3 regions of the Blastococcus sp. OS1-29 genome follow, and region 3 is predicted to be linked to each of the others. Evidence: predicted binding sites of a transcription regulator. Region 3 holds the regulator's gene; each other region holds the start of a gene.
The links. The regulator LexA, encoded in region 3, represses DNA repair genes until DNA is damaged. The targets are predictions, from matches to a motif close to TCGAACANNTGTTCGA.
Positions count from the first base shown of each region.

Region 1: the regulator LexA is predicted to act here: its motif matches at 3,236-3,251, upstream of dinB (DNA polymerase IV).
Region 2: the regulator LexA is predicted to act here: its motif matches at 4,196-4,211, upstream of AC2H4J_RS03255 (HNH endonuclease signature motif containing protein).

Region 1 is NZ_JBXXJK010000006.1:166,640-172,199, reverse strand. Features, by position in the region: gene AC2H4J_RS16675 (transglutaminase TgpA family protein) at 1-1,318, shown strand, start outside; gene AC2H4J_RS16670 (DUF3040 domain-containing protein) at 1,411-1,821, opposite strand; gene dinB (DNA polymerase IV) at 1,947-3,206, opposite strand; gene AC2H4J_RS16660 (hypothetical protein) at 3,393-3,668, shown strand; gene AC2H4J_RS16655 (cupin domain-containing protein) at 3,968-4,966, shown strand; gene AC2H4J_RS16650 (ferredoxin family protein) at 4,929-5,560, shown strand, end outside.
Region 2 is NZ_JBXXJK010000001.1:650,664-656,223, reverse strand. Features, by position in the region: gene uvrA (excinuclease ABC subunit UvrA) at 1-1,326, opposite strand, end outside; gene ychF (redox-regulated ATPase YchF) at 1,398-2,471, opposite strand; gene AC2H4J_RS03260 (cupin domain-containing protein) at 2,600-2,887, shown strand; gene AC2H4J_RS03255 (HNH endonuclease signature motif containing protein) at 2,972-4,180, opposite strand; gene AC2H4J_RS03250 (hypothetical protein) at 4,301-4,462, opposite strand; gene AC2H4J_RS03245 (AlkA N-terminal domain-containing protein) at 4,461-5,560, shown strand, end outside.
Region 3 is NZ_JBXXJK010000008.1:63,624-69,183, reverse strand. Features, by position in the region: gene nrdR (transcriptional regulator NrdR) at 1-172, opposite strand, end outside; gene AC2H4J_RS19760 (hypothetical protein) at 585-1,331, opposite strand; gene AC2H4J_RS19755 (LysM peptidoglycan-binding domain-containing protein) at 1,508-2,086, opposite strand; gene lexA (transcriptional repressor LexA) at 2,285-3,040, shown strand; gene AC2H4J_RS19745 (hypothetical protein) at 3,062-4,132, opposite strand; gene AC2H4J_RS19740 (phosphatase PAP2 family protein) at 4,104-4,826, opposite strand; gene hflX (GTPase HflX) at 4,878-5,560, opposite strand, start outside.

The sequences.
Region 1 (5,560 bases), on a different contig from region 3:
GCAGGGCCGTTCGGTGACCGCGCGGATCCAGGCCATCCGGCACGACGACCGGTTCCTTCCGGTGCCGGCCTCTCCCCTGGCGGTGCGGATGCAGGGCAACCGGGCCGGTGACTGGCGGTTCGACCCGGCGACCGGCACGGTCTACGGCCGCCGGGTGACCAGCGCGGGACGGTCGTACACCGTGGTGGCCACCGAGCCGCGGCCCCCCGCCGCGCTGCTGACCGCGTCCACGCCCCTGCCGGCGACCAACCCCGTCCAGGAGCAGTACACGGCGCTGCCCCAGCTCGACCCGCGGATCCTCACCACCGTCGCCCAGGTGACCGCGGGCGCGACGACCCCCTACGAGCGTGTCCGCAGCATCCACGCGTATCTGACCGACAAGGACAACGGCTTCCGGTACAGCCTGGCCACGTCGCCGGGGACCAGCGGTGACCGGATGGTCGACTTCCTCACCGAGAAGCGCGGCTACTGCGAGCAGTACGCCGGCACCATGGCGGTGATGGTGCGCGCGGCGGGCATCCCGGCGCGGGTCGCCCTGGGATACACGCCGGGGCGGGAGCAGAAGGACGGCAGCCGGCTCATCACCAGCGACGACGCGCACGCCTGGGTGGAGGTCTACTTCCAGAACCTCGGCTGGGTGCCCTTCGACCCGACGCCGATCTCGGCCGCGCGCGCGGTTCCGCTGCCGTGGGCGCCACGCGCGGACGCGCCGGCCACGCACGACTCGAGCGTGAGCGCTCCTGCCGCCGCGGCACCGACGACCGCGCCCGCCGCCCCCCTGCGGGACCGCGGCGGCGACGGAGCGCCGGCCCTCGCCGAGGGGCAGACCGCGGGCGGGACGCCGTGGCTGCTGCCGACGGGCGCCGCGGTGGTCCTGGTGCTGCTGATCGCCGGGACGCCCGCCGGCATGCGCGCCCTCCGGCGACGGCGGCGGGTGGCGGCCGGCACCGCCGTCGCGCTGTGGGACGAGCTCACCGCCACGGCCCTCGACGTCGGCGTCCGCCTCCAGCCGTCCTGGACACCGCGCCGCGTCGCGCGCGAGCTGAGCGGCGCCGTCGGGGGTGATGCAGCCGCTGCCGAGGCCATCGCCCGGCTGGCGGGGGCGGAGGAGGTCGCCTGCTACGGGCCGGCGGGGGACGGTGCGCCCGATCCCGGGCTGGTGCCGGCGTTGGAGAACGCACGGCGGGGACTGCTGCGCGCCACGCCCCGGGAGGTCCGGCTGCGCGCCCGGCTGTGGCCCGCCTCGCTACGGGCCGACATCCGGTCCGACGAGGGGGGCGCGCTGTCCCGGCTGCGCCGCCGCCCCCGGACGGCCTGACCCCGAAGAGCCTGACCCCCGAACGACGAGCAGCCGCCGTCCGCAAGGGACGACGGCTGCGAGGGACGACGGCTGCCGGGGAGGTCGGCGGGCTACTGGTCGTAGCGGCGGCGGAAGCGCTCCTCGAGGCGGTTCTTCAGCGGCTGGCGACCGACCCGGCCGCCACGGCCGCCGCGGCCGGGCGCGGCCGAACCGCGGCCACCGGCGGGCGAGCCACCGGACTCGACCGCACCGGTGGCGGCCTTGTAGTTGAGGACGCCGAGCGCGAGGCCGGCGAACGACAGCAGGGCACCGAGCCCGCCGATGAGGTAGTTCTGGGCGACCGCGCCGCCGACCATCACGGCCATTCCGACGACGACCAGGGCGACACCGAGTTGCAACTTGCGGCGCGCCTTCAGCCGGCGGTCACCGGTGCGGACCGACGAGGCGAACTTGGGATCGTCGTCGACGAGGGCGCGCTCGATCTGCTCCAGCAGACGCTGCTCGTGCTCGGAGAGCGGCACGTCGACCTCCAGGTGGGCGGAGCCTTGGCCGTCGGTGGCTTCCGCCGACGGTACAGCCGATGTTACGAGCCCTTCGCAAGCGGCGAAAGGCGAGCCCGCGGCGATCCGTGGGGAAGTCTCGGGGATCACTCCTCCGGGTGCCCTCCCGGTGGCCGCGTGGGTCCGCGCCGGGATGGATCCGCGCTGGTCAGGCCGGATCTCCGCCCGGCGTTCCGGTGCAGGAGCGTCGCCGGCCGCACCGCGCCGGCCCCGAACCGCCGGGCCGCGCGGTCGGCGGCGAGCTCGGCGTCCCGCCGACCGTGCTCGCGGGCGCCGAGCTCCAGCTGCTGCGACGCGGAACCCGCGTCGACCAGCCGCTCGGCCCGCACCCCCACCAGCCGGATGCGGGCCCGATCGAGCCCCAGCGCGTCGAACAGTGCGCGGGCGGTGTCGTAGAGCTCCTGTCCCACGTCCGTCGGGACCTCGAGGGTGCGGCTGCGGGTGATCGTGGCGAAGTCGGCGAACCGGATCTTGATGCTCACCGTCCGGGCCAGCCAGCCGCCGGCGCGCAGCCGGCCCGCCGTCCGCTCCGACAGCAGGAGCAGCTCGCGGTGGATGACCGCGGGGTCGTCGACGTCGGTGCCGAAGGTCTCCTCGTGCCCGGTGGATTTCTCCGGCTCGTTCGGGACCACCCGGCGCGGATCCCTCCCCCACGCCAGGTCGTGCAGGTGGCCACCGCCGGCCGCACCGAGCGCTCGCTGCAGAGTTTTTGCCGGCACGTGCGCCAGGTCGCCGACGGTGCGCAACCCCAGCCGCAGCAGTTGCTCCTCGGTCTTGGGGCCCACCCCCCACAGCGCCCCCACCGGCAGGGGGTGCAGGAAGTCCATCACCTCGGCCGGGCGCACGACGCGCAGCCCGTCGGGCTTGGCGGAGGTGGAGGCGAGCTTGGCGACGAACTTGGTGCCGGCGACGCCCACCGAGCAGGTGATGCCCTGCTCGTCGTACACCCGGGCGCGGAGGTACTCCCCGATCTCGGCCGCGTCGCCCAGCCGCCGTCCGGCGCCGGAGACGTCGAGGAACGCCTCGTCCAGGCTCAGTGGCTCGACCAGCGGGGTGATCGACCGGAACAGCGCCATCACCGACCGGGAGACCTCGGCGTAGAGCGCCATGTCACCGGGGAGCACGGTCGCGGTCGGGCACAGCCGCAGCGCCCGGGCGGTCGGCATCGCCGCGTGCACGCCGTAGCGGCGCGCCTCGTACGTGGCCGAGGTGACCACCCCCCGGTTGCCGACGCCGCCCACGATCACCGGCGTGCCCGCCAGTTCCGGGTGGCGGCGCACCTCGACGCTGGCGAAGAACGCGTCCATGTCGACGTGCAGGACGGTGCACCCCGTCGACCTGCCCACGAACACCTCCTCCGCAGCGCATCTGCGTATCGAACACCTGTTCGATATCCTGCCGGAAGAGTAGCTCCTGCGAAAGCCGCTGATCACGGCTGGTGGCCGACGGCGTGTCAGACCAGGATGAGCGAGGTAAGGCAGCGACGGGGAGCCGCCGGCCGGCGGCTCCGGATCGACCCGATCGGAGAACCCATGGCGCTCGACGACGACATGACCAGCACGGAGGGCCCGGCCGACGGCGGGGCCGCAGGCACGCCCGGTACGCACGACGGCGGCGCCGATGGCGGCGCGGACGGCGGAGCTGACGGGGGCGCCGGCGACGCGGGTGCCGACGGCGGCGCGGACCGCGGCGCTGACGGTGGCGCCGGCGACGCGGGTGCCGACGGCGGCGCGGACAGCGGTGCCGACGGCGGCGCGGACGGCGGCGCGGACGGCGGTGCCGACGGCGGCGCGGACGGCTCGGCCTGACCGAGAACCCGACCTCGCAGGGCCGGGCGGAGCATCAGCTCCGCCCGGCCCTGCGGCGGTGCACCAACCTCGACCCGGAGGTCTTCGTCGACCGGTACTGGGCACGGCAGCCCCTGCTGGCGCGCGCTCGGGACACCGGCAACACCTTCACCGACCTGCTCGACCTGCCCGCGGTCGACGAACTGCTGTCCCGCCGCGGCCTGCGCACGCCGTTCCTGCGGATCGCGAAGGACGGCGCGGTCGTCGACCCGAAGCGGTTCACGACCTCCGGCGGCGCCGGCGCGGAGATCGCCGACCAGGTGTCCTCCGACGCCGTCCTGCGACTGTTCGCCGACGGCAGCACCGTCGTCCTGCAGGGTCTGCACCGCCTCTGGCCGCCGCTGATCGAGTTCGCCGATTCCCTCGCCGCCGACCTGGGGCACCCGACGCAGGTGAACGCGTACATCACCCCGCCGTCCTCGCGCGGCTTCAGCCCCCACTACGACGTCCACGACGTCTTCGTGCTGCAGGTCGCCGGGGAGAAGCACTGGCGCATCCACGCCCCGGTGCTGCCCGACCCGCTGCGGACCCAGCCCTGGCAGGACCGTGCGGACGACGTCGCGGCGGCCGCCGAGGGCGAGCCGGTGATCGACGCGGTGCTCGGCCCCGGCGACGTCCTCTATCTCCCCCGCGGATTCATCCACTCCGCGGAGGCCCTCGGCGCCATCAGCGCGCACCTGACCGTCGGCGTGCATTCGGTGACCCGCTGGTCGGCCGCCGAGTCCGCGCTGGACCTCGTCCGCGCCATCGCCGCCGACGACCCGCAGTTGCGCACCTCCCTCCCCCTCGGCATCGACCTGGCCGACCCGGACGGCGTGCGGGACGACGTCGCCGCCGCGATCGCCGGGCTGCAGGAGTGGCTCGGCCGGCTCGACCCCGACCAGGTCGCCGACCGGCTGCGGGCGCGGGCCTGGGCGCAGGTGCGACCCGAGCCGGTCGCGCCGCTGGCCCAGTCCGCCGCCGCGGCCGCCCTCACCGATGACGCCGTCCTCCAGCTGCGGCGCCGGCTGCGCTGCGCCCTCCGGGACGGCACCGACGGCGACCTCACCCTCCTCGCCGGACGGCGCTCGCTCACCTTTCCCGTCACGGAGCACGCCGCCCTCTCCGCCCTGCTGGCCGCCGGCGAGCTCAAGGTCGGCGACCTGCCCGGACTCGAGCCGGTCGGCCGGCTGGCGCTCGCCCGCAGGCTGGTCACCGAGTCGATCGCGACCGTGCCCGATGATGGGATCCGTGGCGACGGACTCTGGGCGGACCGATGAGCCGGCCCCCGGCCCCGTCGACGGGGTGACTCTCCCGTACCGCCCCGCCGGTCGGCTGGACCCGAACCGGTGCTCGGTCCGGGCGCTCGCCCGGGGCGACTCCCCCGTCGCGACCGCCTCCCCCGCACAGCGCTGGCTGCTGATCGAACAACCCGGCCCGTGGGGTCGCGATGCCCTGGCCGAGTCGCGGTTCGACCAGCAGGTGGCCCCGGAACTGGCCCGCCGGTCCCGGACGGAGAACGTCCGGCTGCTCCTCGTCCGGCGGCCCGGGGAGCGGCTGGCCGATTCGGGTCGCCGCTGGGCATACGCCGACAGCCGGCCCGGCCGGGAGGGGCTGTGGTGGTCGGTGCGCTCGTCGGACGCCGACCTGCTGACCGCCCCGTGGGACGGATCGGTGGGAGTCCGCGCCGAGCGGCCGGTGTACCTCGTGTGCACCCATGGCGGGCACGACGCCTGCTGCGCGCTGCGCGGCCGGCTGCTCGCCCGGTCGATGCCGGTACCGGGACCCGCGGACGTCTGGGAGTGCAGCCACCTCGGCGGCGACCGGTTCGCCGCCAACGTCGTCGTCCTGCCGCACGGCTTCTACTACGGCCA
Region 2 (5,560 bases), on a different contig from region 3:
GCCCGCGCCGGGGCCGATGTCGACGACCCAGTCGGCGCGGCGGACGACGTCCAGATCGTGCTCGACGACGAAGAGCGAGTTGCCCGACGCCTTCAGCCGGTCGAGCACGTCCAGCAGGGGCTCCGCGTCGGCCGGGTGCAGGCCCGCCGAGGGCTCGTCGAGGACGTAGACGACCCCGAACAGCCCCGAGCGCAGCTGGGTGGCGATCCTCAGGCGCTGCGCCTCGCCCGGCGAGAGCGTCGTCGACGGCCGCCCGAGGGCGAGGTAGCCCAGCCCGAGGTCGAGCAGCACCTCGACCCGGGCGACCAGGTCGGCGCAGATCCGCACCGCGACCTCGGTCGACTCTCCGGACGCGGCGCTCGACGTGGCGGCATCCGCGTCGGGCAGGTTCGCCACGGGACGCAGCAACGCCACGAGCTCGGCCAGCGGCATGGCGTTGACTTCCGCGATCGAACGGCCGGCGAAGGTCACCGCCAGCGCCTCCGGGCGGAGCCGGCTGCCGTGGCACACGGGGCAGGGCATGCTCCGGACGAACCGCATCGCCCGGTCACGCATCCGGGCGCTCGTGGAGTCGGCGAGCACGTGCATGACGTGCTTGCGCGCACTCCAGAACTTCCCGTGGTAGCCGTGGTCGATGCGGCCGGGCTCGGGCGCGATCAGCACCGATGGCTGCTCATCGGTGAACAGCAGCCAGTCCCTGTCCTTCTTGCTGAGCTCGCGCCAGGGCATGTCGACGTCGATGCCCAGGCCGTTCACGATGCTGCGCAGGTTGGCGCCCTGCCAGGCCCCCGGCCACGCCGCGATCGCACCCTCGCGGATGCTCAGCGACGGATCCGGCACCAGCAGGTCCTCGGTGACGTCGTGCACCAGCCCCAGCCCCTGGCAGCGCGGGCAGGCACCCGCCGCGGTGTTGGGCGAGAACGCCTCCGCGTCCAGCCGCGAGGCGCCCCTCGGATAGGTGCCGGCACGCGAGTAGAGCATCCGCAGCAGGTTGGACAGCGTGGTGAGGGTGCCCACGGTCGACCGCGAGCTGGGCGCCCCACGACGCTGCTGCAGGGCCACCGCCGGTGGCAGCCCGGTGATCTCCTGCACGTGTGGTGCGCCCACCTGCTGCAGCAGCCGGCGGGCGTACGGGGCGACCGACTCGAAGTACCGTCGCTGCGCCTCGGCGTAGAGCGTGCCGAACGCGAGCGAGGACTTCCCCGAACCGGAGACGCCGGTGAAGGCGACCATCGCATCGCGCGGGATGTCGACGTCGACGTCGCGCAGGTTGTGCTCGCTGGCGCCCCGGACCCGCACGAAGTGGTCGGTCGGATCGACAGCCACCTCCGCAGACTACCCAGCCGGCCGGAAGCGGACCTCGCGGTCCATGGCCATTCCCGAGGCCTGGCCCGCCGTCAGACGTTGAAGCGGAACTCCACGACGTCGCCGTCCTGCATGACGTACTCCTTGCCTTCCATGCGCACCCAGCCCTTGGCCTTGGCGTCCGCCATCGAGCCGGCCTCGATCAGCTGGTCGAAGGAGACGATCTCGGCCTTGATGAAGCCGCGCTGGAAGTCGGTGTGGATCACGCCGGCCGCCTGGGGGGCGGTCGCGCCCACCGGGATCGTCCAGGCGCGCGTCTCCTTCGGTCCGGCCGTCAGGTAGGTCTGCAGCCCGAGGGTCGCGAAGCCGACCCGGGCCAGCTGGTCGAGCCCCGGCTCGTCCTGCCCGATGCCGGCCAGCAGCTCGGCGGCCTCGTCGTCGGGCAGCTCGGCGAGCTCGGACTCGATCTTGGCGTCCATGAGGATCGCCTCGGCCGGTGCGACCAGTCCGCGCAGTTCGGCGATCAGCTCCTCGTTCCCCAGCTCCTCCTCGTCGACGTTGAAGACGTAGAGGAACGGCTTGGTGGTCATCAGACCCAGTTCGCGCAGCGGTGCGGGGTCGATGCCGGCGGAGAAGAGCGTCTTCCCCTCGTTGAGGACCTGCTGCGCCTCGACGGCGGCCGCGTGCAGGGCGGCGCGCTCCTTGTCCTTGCGCATCTCCTTCTCCAGCCGCGGGACCGCCTTCTCCAGCGTCTGGAGATCGGCCAGCAGGAGTTCGGTGTTGATCGTCTCGATGTCGTCGGCGGGAGACACCTTCCCGTCGACGTGCACGACGTCGGGGTCGGTGAACACCCGGATCACCTGGCAGATCGCGTCGCTCTCGCGGATGTTGGCCAGGAACTTGTTGCCCAGGCCCGCGCCCTCGCTCGCCCCGCGCACGATGCCGGCGATGTCCACGAACGACACGGTCGCCGGGATGATCTTCTGCGAGCCGAACACCTCGGCGAGCTTCGCCAGCCGCGGGTCGGGCACGCCCACCACGCCGACGTTGGGCTCGATCGTCGCGAACGGGTAGTTCGCCGCGAGGACGTCGTTCTTGGTCAGGGCGTTGAAGAGGGTCGACTTGCCGACGTTGGGCAGGCCGACGATCCCGATGGTGAGGCTCACGCGTTCTCCTCGCTGGCGCTCGTCGTCCGCGATCGCCCAGCTGCTGTGTCTTCTGTCGAGCTCGCAAGCTCGCTCTCTCGAGCCCAGGTTACGTGGACCCCGAGCACCTGACGGACGACGATGGCCCGATGCCCGCACCCGTCGACCTGGCCGCCGCCCTCGGACAACTCGAGCAGCCGTGGCAGCCCCGCACCGTCGCCGTCCTCAACGACTACGACCTGCGGGTCGTGCGCACCCACGGCGAGTTCACCCTGCACAGCCACCCCGAGACCGACGAGGTGTTCCTCGTGCTCTCCGGATCTCTGACGATCCGCCTGGACGACGGCGACGTCGCCCTCGGCCCAGGTCAGCTCTACGTCGTCCCCAAGGGTGTGGCGCACCAGCCGGCCTCCCGAGACGGCGCAGAGGTGTGCTGATCGAGCCCAGCGCGACGGTAAATACAGGGGACACCCCGAGCGAGCTCACGTCGGAGCGCCGCGTCCTCTGAGGAGGGTGCGGGTTCAGACGCCGGCGTGCAGGGGTTCGTAGACGACGATCTCGGTGCCGTCGGGGCGCCAGGTGCGCCATCGGCCGTCGGGTTGTCGCTCGATCCGGAAGCCGTGATGGACCTTCGCGTGATGGCGCTCGCAGAGGAGGGCGCCGTTGTCGAGATCGGTCTGGCCGTCGTGGGCCCAGTGAATGAGGTGGTGCACGTCGCACCAGAAGCTGGGAGCGTCGCAGCCGGCGAATACGCAGTGGTGGTCGCGGACCTCGATGGCCCGCCGCAGGTGCAACGGGAAGAGCCGTTTGGTGCGACCCGCTTCCAGTGGCTGCCCTTCCGGGCCGATGACGATGCGGGTGATGTTGCCGTCGCATGCCAGCATCCGGGCGCGCGCTGCTGAGATCTGCGAGCCGTAGCCGGTCCGCCCCGCACCCGGGAGGGTGGCCAGGTCGACCAGGTCCGCCAGCGGAATGGTCACGATCACATGAGGCTTGGATCCGCGCAGGATGGGCAGCCCGTCGGCAGCGAGCGTGTTGTCGGCCCACTGCACGAACGCATCACCCAGTTGCTGGGCGCGGGTGCGCAGGTCCCCCTTGGGGCGGGAGGCCTGCACCATCGACTCCAGCACCGTCTGGACCTTCTCCCCGCCCACGGCGTCGAGGTCGGCGCGGAGGGTGATGCTGCCGTCGGCGTGCTTGGCGATCGACACTCCGCGCCGCTCGGTCGGATCCGGTTCGGTGCCGTCGGGATCCAGCCGGTCCAGGAAGTGCTGCACGACCGCGCGCAGCTCGTCGTACGGCCGGGTGGAGGCGACGTCGGCGAGGATCCGGTCCACTTCGGCGAGGTCGATGCCCTGCCCGACCGCTTCCGCCTGCACATCCCCCGCCGCAACCGCGGCGATCACGGCGACCTGCTCGGCGTTCACCGTGCCTCGGGCGAACGCTGCGGCCACGGCCGGCAGCTGCTCCAGTGCGCGGCCGTTGCGGACCAGGCGGTGCGCCGCACCTGCCGACAGTCGTAGATGACCGCGGAGCCAGGACCGCATCGACTTCTGCCCGTCGCGCTCCGGCGCCTGGAGGTTCTCAGCCCGGCGCACCGTTCGGGCCAGCTCCGCCTGTCCGGCATTGACCATCGCCGTGAGCAGCGCCGTCCGATCCAGCACCTGGGCGTCGGTGACCAGATCGTCCAGATCGCCGGCGTCGAGCAGTGCCTGCAGCAGTTCCCGCACGACACCTCCCCGCCCTCGATCACTTGTTCGAATAATACCGGCAACACGCGGCTCGCGCACCACGAATCCCCAGGTCAACCGCCTGTCCACAGATGAACGGGGCCTCTTGACACGAGGTGATCAGTGACCGGAGACGGCAGCAGTCCCGAGTCCGCCGCGGGAACCGCCGGTGCGCGGTCCCGCCGTCCACCGGACGGTGGAGACGGTGGAGTCGACGGAGGGCACGGCGACGTCCGAAAACCGCCAGTTCTCGCCGTCCGGGGCTGGCATGCTCGTCTTCATGAGCCGGACGCTGGACCACGAGCGCTGTTACCGCGCGGTCGCCGGGCGCGACGCCCGGTTCGACGGCTGGTTCTTCACCGCCGTGCACACGACCGGCATCTACTGCCGTCCGTCCTGCCCGGCCCGCACCCCGCTCGCCCGCAACGTCTCCTTCTTCACGACCGCCGCGGCAGCCCAGGCGGCGGGCTTCCGCGCCTGCCGCCGCTGCCGTCCCGACGCCGTCCCCGGGTCACCCGAGTGGGACGTCCGGGCGGACGTAGTCGCCCGCGCCATGCGGCTCATCGCGGACGGCGAGGTGGAGCGCTCCGGCGTTCCGGGGCTGGCCGCGCGGCTGGGCTACTCCGAGCGCCAGCTGCACCGCCTGCTGGTCGGCGAGCTCGGCGTCGGTCCGCTCGCACTCGCCCGTGCGCAGCGCGCCCAGACCGCGCGACTGCTCATCGAGACCACCGACCTGCCGATGGCCGACGTCGCCTTCGCGGCGGGGTTCGCCAGCATCCGGCAGTTCAACGACACCGTCCGCGAGGTGTTCGCCATGTCACCGACCGGGCTCCGCAGGACCACGACCCCGTCCGGGGCGACGAACGCCGCACCCGGCTGGCTGACCATCCGGCTCGCGGCCCGCGCTCCCTACGCCGCGGACGAGGTGCTGCTGTTCCTGGGCGCTCACGCCGTCCCCGGCCTGGAGGAGTGGGACGGGACGACGTTCTCCCGCGTGTTGGACCTGCCGCACGGCCCGGCGGTCGTGCAGCTGTCCCCCGCGCCCGGCGGCGGCGCCGGGGTCACGGCCAGACTGAGGCTCGCCGAGCTGCGCGACCTGGGGGCCGCCGTCACCCGCTGCCGCCGAATGCTCGACCTGGACGCCGACCCGGTCGCGGTCGACGACGTGCTCGGCGGCGATCCCGCCCTGGCACCCGTCGTGGCTGCCGCCCCCGGGCGCCGGGTGCCGGCCTCGCCGGACGCCGACGAGCTGGCCGTGCGCGCCGTCCTCGGTCAGCAGGTCTCGGTGGCCGGGGCGCGCACCCTCACCGCACGGCTGGTGACAGCAGCCGGCACGCCTCTCGCCGAGCCGGTCGGCACGCTCACCCACGCCTTCCCCCG
Region 3 (5,560 bases):
ACGGCTCGCTGACCCCGCTGCGCTTGACCACGGCGAGGACCGCCTCCTCGACGGTGGTGAACCGGCGGTTGCACTTCGGGCAGGACCGACGGCGACGGGTGGTCGCCCCCTCGTCCGCCTCGCGCGAGTCGATGACCCTGCTGTCGGCGTTGTGACAGAACGGGCAGCGCATCGGCGGTTCACCTCCTTCCTGCTCCGGGTTCCCGGGTGTCCGGAACTCCCCGCCGGCCGCTTCCCGACCCTTCCCTGTGGACCGTTCTGGGGACATCCGGTGGATGCCACCAGGGACAACCTGGGGACGGGCCTGTGGACGGGCTTACAGCGATGTAACTACTAGATGTAGGGGAACCCTAGGCCGCTCCACACAAGATGTGCAAGCGATTCGGCGGTCGGCGTGTTCCACTCAGACACTGCCGTCACCTGGGAGAACACCGGTCCCCACCCGTCACACGACACGCCGCGGCGACGCGCCGAAAGGACTTCTGGAGGACGCGATGCGGTCACTGCGACGGGGCGCCGCGGTGCCACGCCGGCCACGGGAAGGGCCGTCACCCCGCAGCGGGATGGCCGGCGGTTCGCTCGACTCAGACGGTGAGCGAGCCGCCCAGCCGGGGACGGCGGGACTGCATGTGGTCGCTCAGCCGCATGGGGCGCGTCAGCAGTTCGGCCTCGAGGCCCTCGGGCTCGGTCCAGCCGACCGTGCGCGACGCAGGCAGGGCCACGGGGGGACGCCCCGTGTCGACCGCTCCGGGTGCCCGATGCCGCCCGGCAGCGCCGGGGGCCGGGGTCGCGGCGACGGCGCCTTCAGGAGCGCGCCGGCGGCCACCCGTCGACCCGTGGGTCGCCTCCGGTGCGCGACGGCGACCGGTCACGGGGAGCTCGCCGGTGTCGGGAGCGCGGCGACGACCCACGGACGCGAACTGTGCGGTCTCGTCGGCGGTCCGCCGGCCACCCGCGGACGGTGAACCCGGCACGACGGAGAGCTCGGGGACCTTCGGCAGGCTGCCGGTGGCGGCCTCGCTGTCGACGGAGCGGGCCCGGCGGCCGGAGGGGTGCCGGGCGACCGACATCTCCTGCGTGGCCGGGCCACGGAAGGGCGCGGGGGTCGCGACGGAGAGGTGCCGCTCCGGGAGGCGCAGGGTCGCGAGATCCGTCCAGGCGGTCTCCTCGATACCGCCCAGGACCACGCGCACCCAGACCTGGCACCCACCATCGGCGTCGTGCCGCCACCCCAGCAGCTCACCGGCCCACCAGGTGCCTGCCTGATAGACCTCGACGGCCTGGGGCTGGCTCGTGAACACCGCTGCTCGGTTCTCCATGGCGCCTGACACGTGACGACCGTAAGCGTTGGAGTGACCACACACGGTGAACGCGCCCGCACTGAGGGTTGACGAAGTCGACCGCCGACGTTGTGAGTCTCTTGTCGTGACGTGGGTCACGACAACGCGTAGGCGTGGCGGCGAGCCGACGGCCACCCCTCCACGGGGTCGCCGGCGCTGCGAGGCGCTCACGGCAGTTCCAGGACCTGACCGGGGACGAGCACCGTGCCGTCGAGGGCGTTGAGTTCCTGGATCCGGTCGACGACCTGGCGGACGTCCGCTGTGCCGGCGACGTCAGCGGCGATGGACCAGAGTGTGTCGCCCGGCTGTACGACGACACTCTGTGTCCCGGCGAGCCGCAGGTCGCCGTCCTGCCCCGCGAGCAGTGGGCCCAGCCACGAGCCGATCGCCACGCCGAGCGCGAGGGTGAGGACCGCGGCCAGCAGGCGCGCCCGGCGGGTGAGCCGGACGCCGCCCCGAGCGGGGCGGCGCGCCGGTGCCGGCTCGCGCACCGCGGGACGCGGCTCCCCCGGCCGGCCCGCAGTGGCCCCCGCACCGCGCCGCGCGAGGCCCCCGTCCCGCGCCGGCGCCTCGACCGGGCGACAGACGCCGACCCGCGACGAGCTCCGCCCCGTCTGCCGCGGCCGCCGCGGCCACGCCTCCTCGGGGCCGGTGTCGCCACCGGCCGCCACCCCGACCAGCCGGGGCCGCCACGGCACCTGGATCTCCTCGTCGAAGTCCAGGACCGCCTGCTGCACGAGACCCATGACCCGTCCTCCCGTCCATCCGCTGCATCGAACGCCTGTTCGATTCGAACTGCTGTTCGATGTCTACCGCAAGCCACCGACGAAAGCGACACCGAACACGGCACGACTTCGAACATGTGTTTGATCCGCGGCCCTCGGCGCGCTACCGTCCGTCGGAGGACACATCTGCGCTGCGCGAGCAGCGGACAAGGAGGCGACGTGGCGGAGAAGAGCGGGACGGCAGGGGGCCGCAGGACGGCCGGTGGCGCCTCCGCGAACACCGAGACGTCCACGGTGCGCGCATTCCCCGACCGTGAGGCCGACGGTGACGGGCTGACCCAGCGTCAGCGCCGCGTCCTGGAGGTCATCCGCGACTCGATTGAGCGGCGCGGCTATCCCCCGTCGGTCCGGGAGATCGGCGAGGCGGTCGGCCTGTCGTCGGCGTCCTCGGTCGCGCACCAGCTGTCGGTGCTGCAGAAGAAGGGGTGGCTGCGCCGGGACCCGAACCGCCCACGGGCCCTCGACGTCCGGCTGCCGGGCGACAGCCCGCACTCGGCTGCGGCGGCAGAGCTCGCTGCCGGCGGAGAGTCCCCGGCTTCCGCGCCGACCTACGTCCCGCTGGTCGGCCGTATCGCCGCCGGTGGCCCGGTGCTCGCCGAGCAGGCCGTCGAGGACGTCTTCCCGCTACCCCGCGAGCTCGTCGGCGAGGGCACCCTGTTCATGCTCAAGGTCGTCGGTGACTCGATGGTCGAGGCCGCGATCTGCGACGGCGACTGGGTGGTCGTGCGCCAGCAGCCGACCGCGGAGAACGGCGAGATCGTCGCGGCGATGATCGACGGAGAGGCGACGGTCAAGACGTACAAGCGGCGCGACGGCCACATCTGGCTGTTGCCGCACAACCCCGCGTACGAGCCGATCCCCGGTGACGAGGCGACCGTGCTCGGCCGCGTCGTCAGCGTGCTGCGGCGCGTCTGAGACAGCCCGCCGGCCGGCGGTTCAGTGCCTCCGGTCGGCGGGACGACGATCGACGGGATGACGCCGGAGCTTGCCGCCGATCCAGACGATGACCGTCGCGGCGGCCGCCGCGATCAGACCGTTGGTGATCGGTGAGAGCCCCGACCGGCTCAGATCGGTGAAGCTCGGCACCGGACCCGCCGCCGGAGTCGCCGCAGGCGCGGCAGCGGGCGCGAGCGGTACCACCGTCAGGTCGCTCGGCAGCCCCTCGCTGGCGACCACCAGGCTCTGGTTGTCCGGCGCGAAGGTGATGGCCTCCCCCTGCCGCGAGTCGGGGAGCGGCGTACGTACAGGGGTACCGGCCAGCGCAGCCGGCACGTCGGAACCGGTCAGCGGCCACACGTAGGCGTCGGTGTAGGTGCGCAGGGCGATCGCGCTGCCGTCGCGCGCGACCGCTCCCCCGGTGACCAGGAGCTGGCCTGCCTGCCCGACCGGCCCACCCACGGTGCCGGTGAAGGTGAAGTTGACGCCGGCGACCTTCGCCAGGGCCACCGTCCCGCCGTCGACCAGGGCCGTTCCGGGCCGGTAGACGCCGCTGGCCCCCAGGATCTCCTTCGTCACGATGTACGGGGTGCCGTCCGGCGCGAGCAGCAGCGCCTCGGCGTCGTGCGCGCCGTCCGGGTAGGTCAGGCGGTAGATGCTGGTGGATCCGTCCGGACGGAGGGCGATCAGCGCCACGGTGGACCGGATGGAGTCGTTGTCGCCGGTGTCGGCCAGCCACACCGTCCCGTCGGCGGCGACCGCCAGGTCCTCGGGGTCGTAGGGGTCGACGGCGGCGGTGTGCACGTCGACGACCTGGCACGTGGCGTCCAGCAGGAAGACCGAGACCTGGTCGCCGCCGTCGTTCATGGCCAGGAACTGGCCGTCGACCGCCACCAGTCCGGAGAGCTCGGGCAACCGGGGGTCGGTGATCTGGCACTGGGCCGCCGGCGCGGTCGTCCCGGCGGACGCGGGCAGGGGGCAGCCGAGGACGAGGACGGCCCCGAGGACTCCCCCCGACGCCAGCAGTCGCCCCCGCGAGCCGCTACGCGGTCTGCCGGCCTGCTCGGGCACGTACCCAGCGTGACAGAACCATTGCGTTCAGTGCGTGAACCACGCCCAAGAGGACGATGCCCACGCAGGCACCCACGACCGCGTCGGTGAGCCAGTGGAAGTCGAGCGAGACCATGGCTGCGCCGGTGGCCACCGGCCCGACCACGCTGAGCAGCCAGAAGACCCGCTGCACACGGGCGGGCAGTCCGTACGCCACCGCCTGCCAGCGGGCGATCCCCCACATCAGGACGGCATTGGCGACGTGGCCCGAGGGGAACGACTGGCCGTCGGCATGGAAGAAGAAGACGCCGGGATAGCCCGGCGCCGTCCGCCCGGTGCCGTGCTTGATGGCGTAGACGGCGACGGTCAGCAGGCCGAGCGCGACCAGCACCCGGACCAGCGGCAGCCAGGTGCGCCGGCGCCAGGCGAGATGGCCGATGAGTGCGGCGAGGACGACGAGGATCGTCACCCGGCCGCCGAGCTGCGTCACCACCCAGATGAAGGGAAAGGCGGCCGAGTCGCGCAGGCCCCAGCCGCTGATCACGGAGGAGACGTGCAGGTCCATCTGCTCGAGCCAGCCGCGGGCCAGCACGTCGGCGGTGACGAGGGCGCCCACGACCAGGGCGGTGAGCATGACCCACCACGCCGGGCGGCCCGCGGAGACGACCCGAGGGCGATCGGGTGCGCCGGCGTCCCTGATCACGCCGCTCGTCACCCGGTCACCGTACCGGCCCGTGACCTGACCGTGATCTGCCCGACCCTGTTCTCACCCGACCGGGACGGCGAACTCCCCGAGGGTCGCGGCCAGGGCGCCATCCACCCGTGCGCTCAAGCGGGTGCCGGACTCCTCGTGCCGTTCCTCGAGCACCTCGCCGTCGCGGTGCACTCGGGCCACGAGGTCACCCCGGTCGTAGGGGACGAGCACCTCGACCTCGACGTCGGGGTGCGGGAGGCGGGCGGCGATGAGCTCGCGAAGCCCCTGGATGCCCACGCCGGTGCGGGCCGAGACCCACACCGCACCGGGCAGCGCCTGGCGCAGGGTCAGCACGTCGTCCTCGGTCATGGCGTCGACCTTGTTGACGACGATGACCTCGGGAACGCTCGCCGCGTCGATCTCGCCGAGCACGATCCGCACCGCCTCGATCTGGCCCAGCGGATCGGGGTCGGAGCCGTCCACCACGTGCAGCAGCAGGTCGGCCGCCGCCACCTCCTCGAGCGTGGACCGGAAGGCGTCGACCAGCTGGTGCGGCAGGTGCCGGACGAAGCCGACGGTGTCGGTGAGCGTGTACTCACGGCCGTCGGGCGACTCGGCTCGCCGGACGGTCGGGTCGAGGGTGGCGAACAGCGCGTTCTCCACCAGCACACCGGCGTCGGTGAGGACGTTGAGCAGGCTTGACTTGCCGGCGTTGGTGTAGCCGGCGATCGCCACGCTGGGCACCGCGTTGCGGT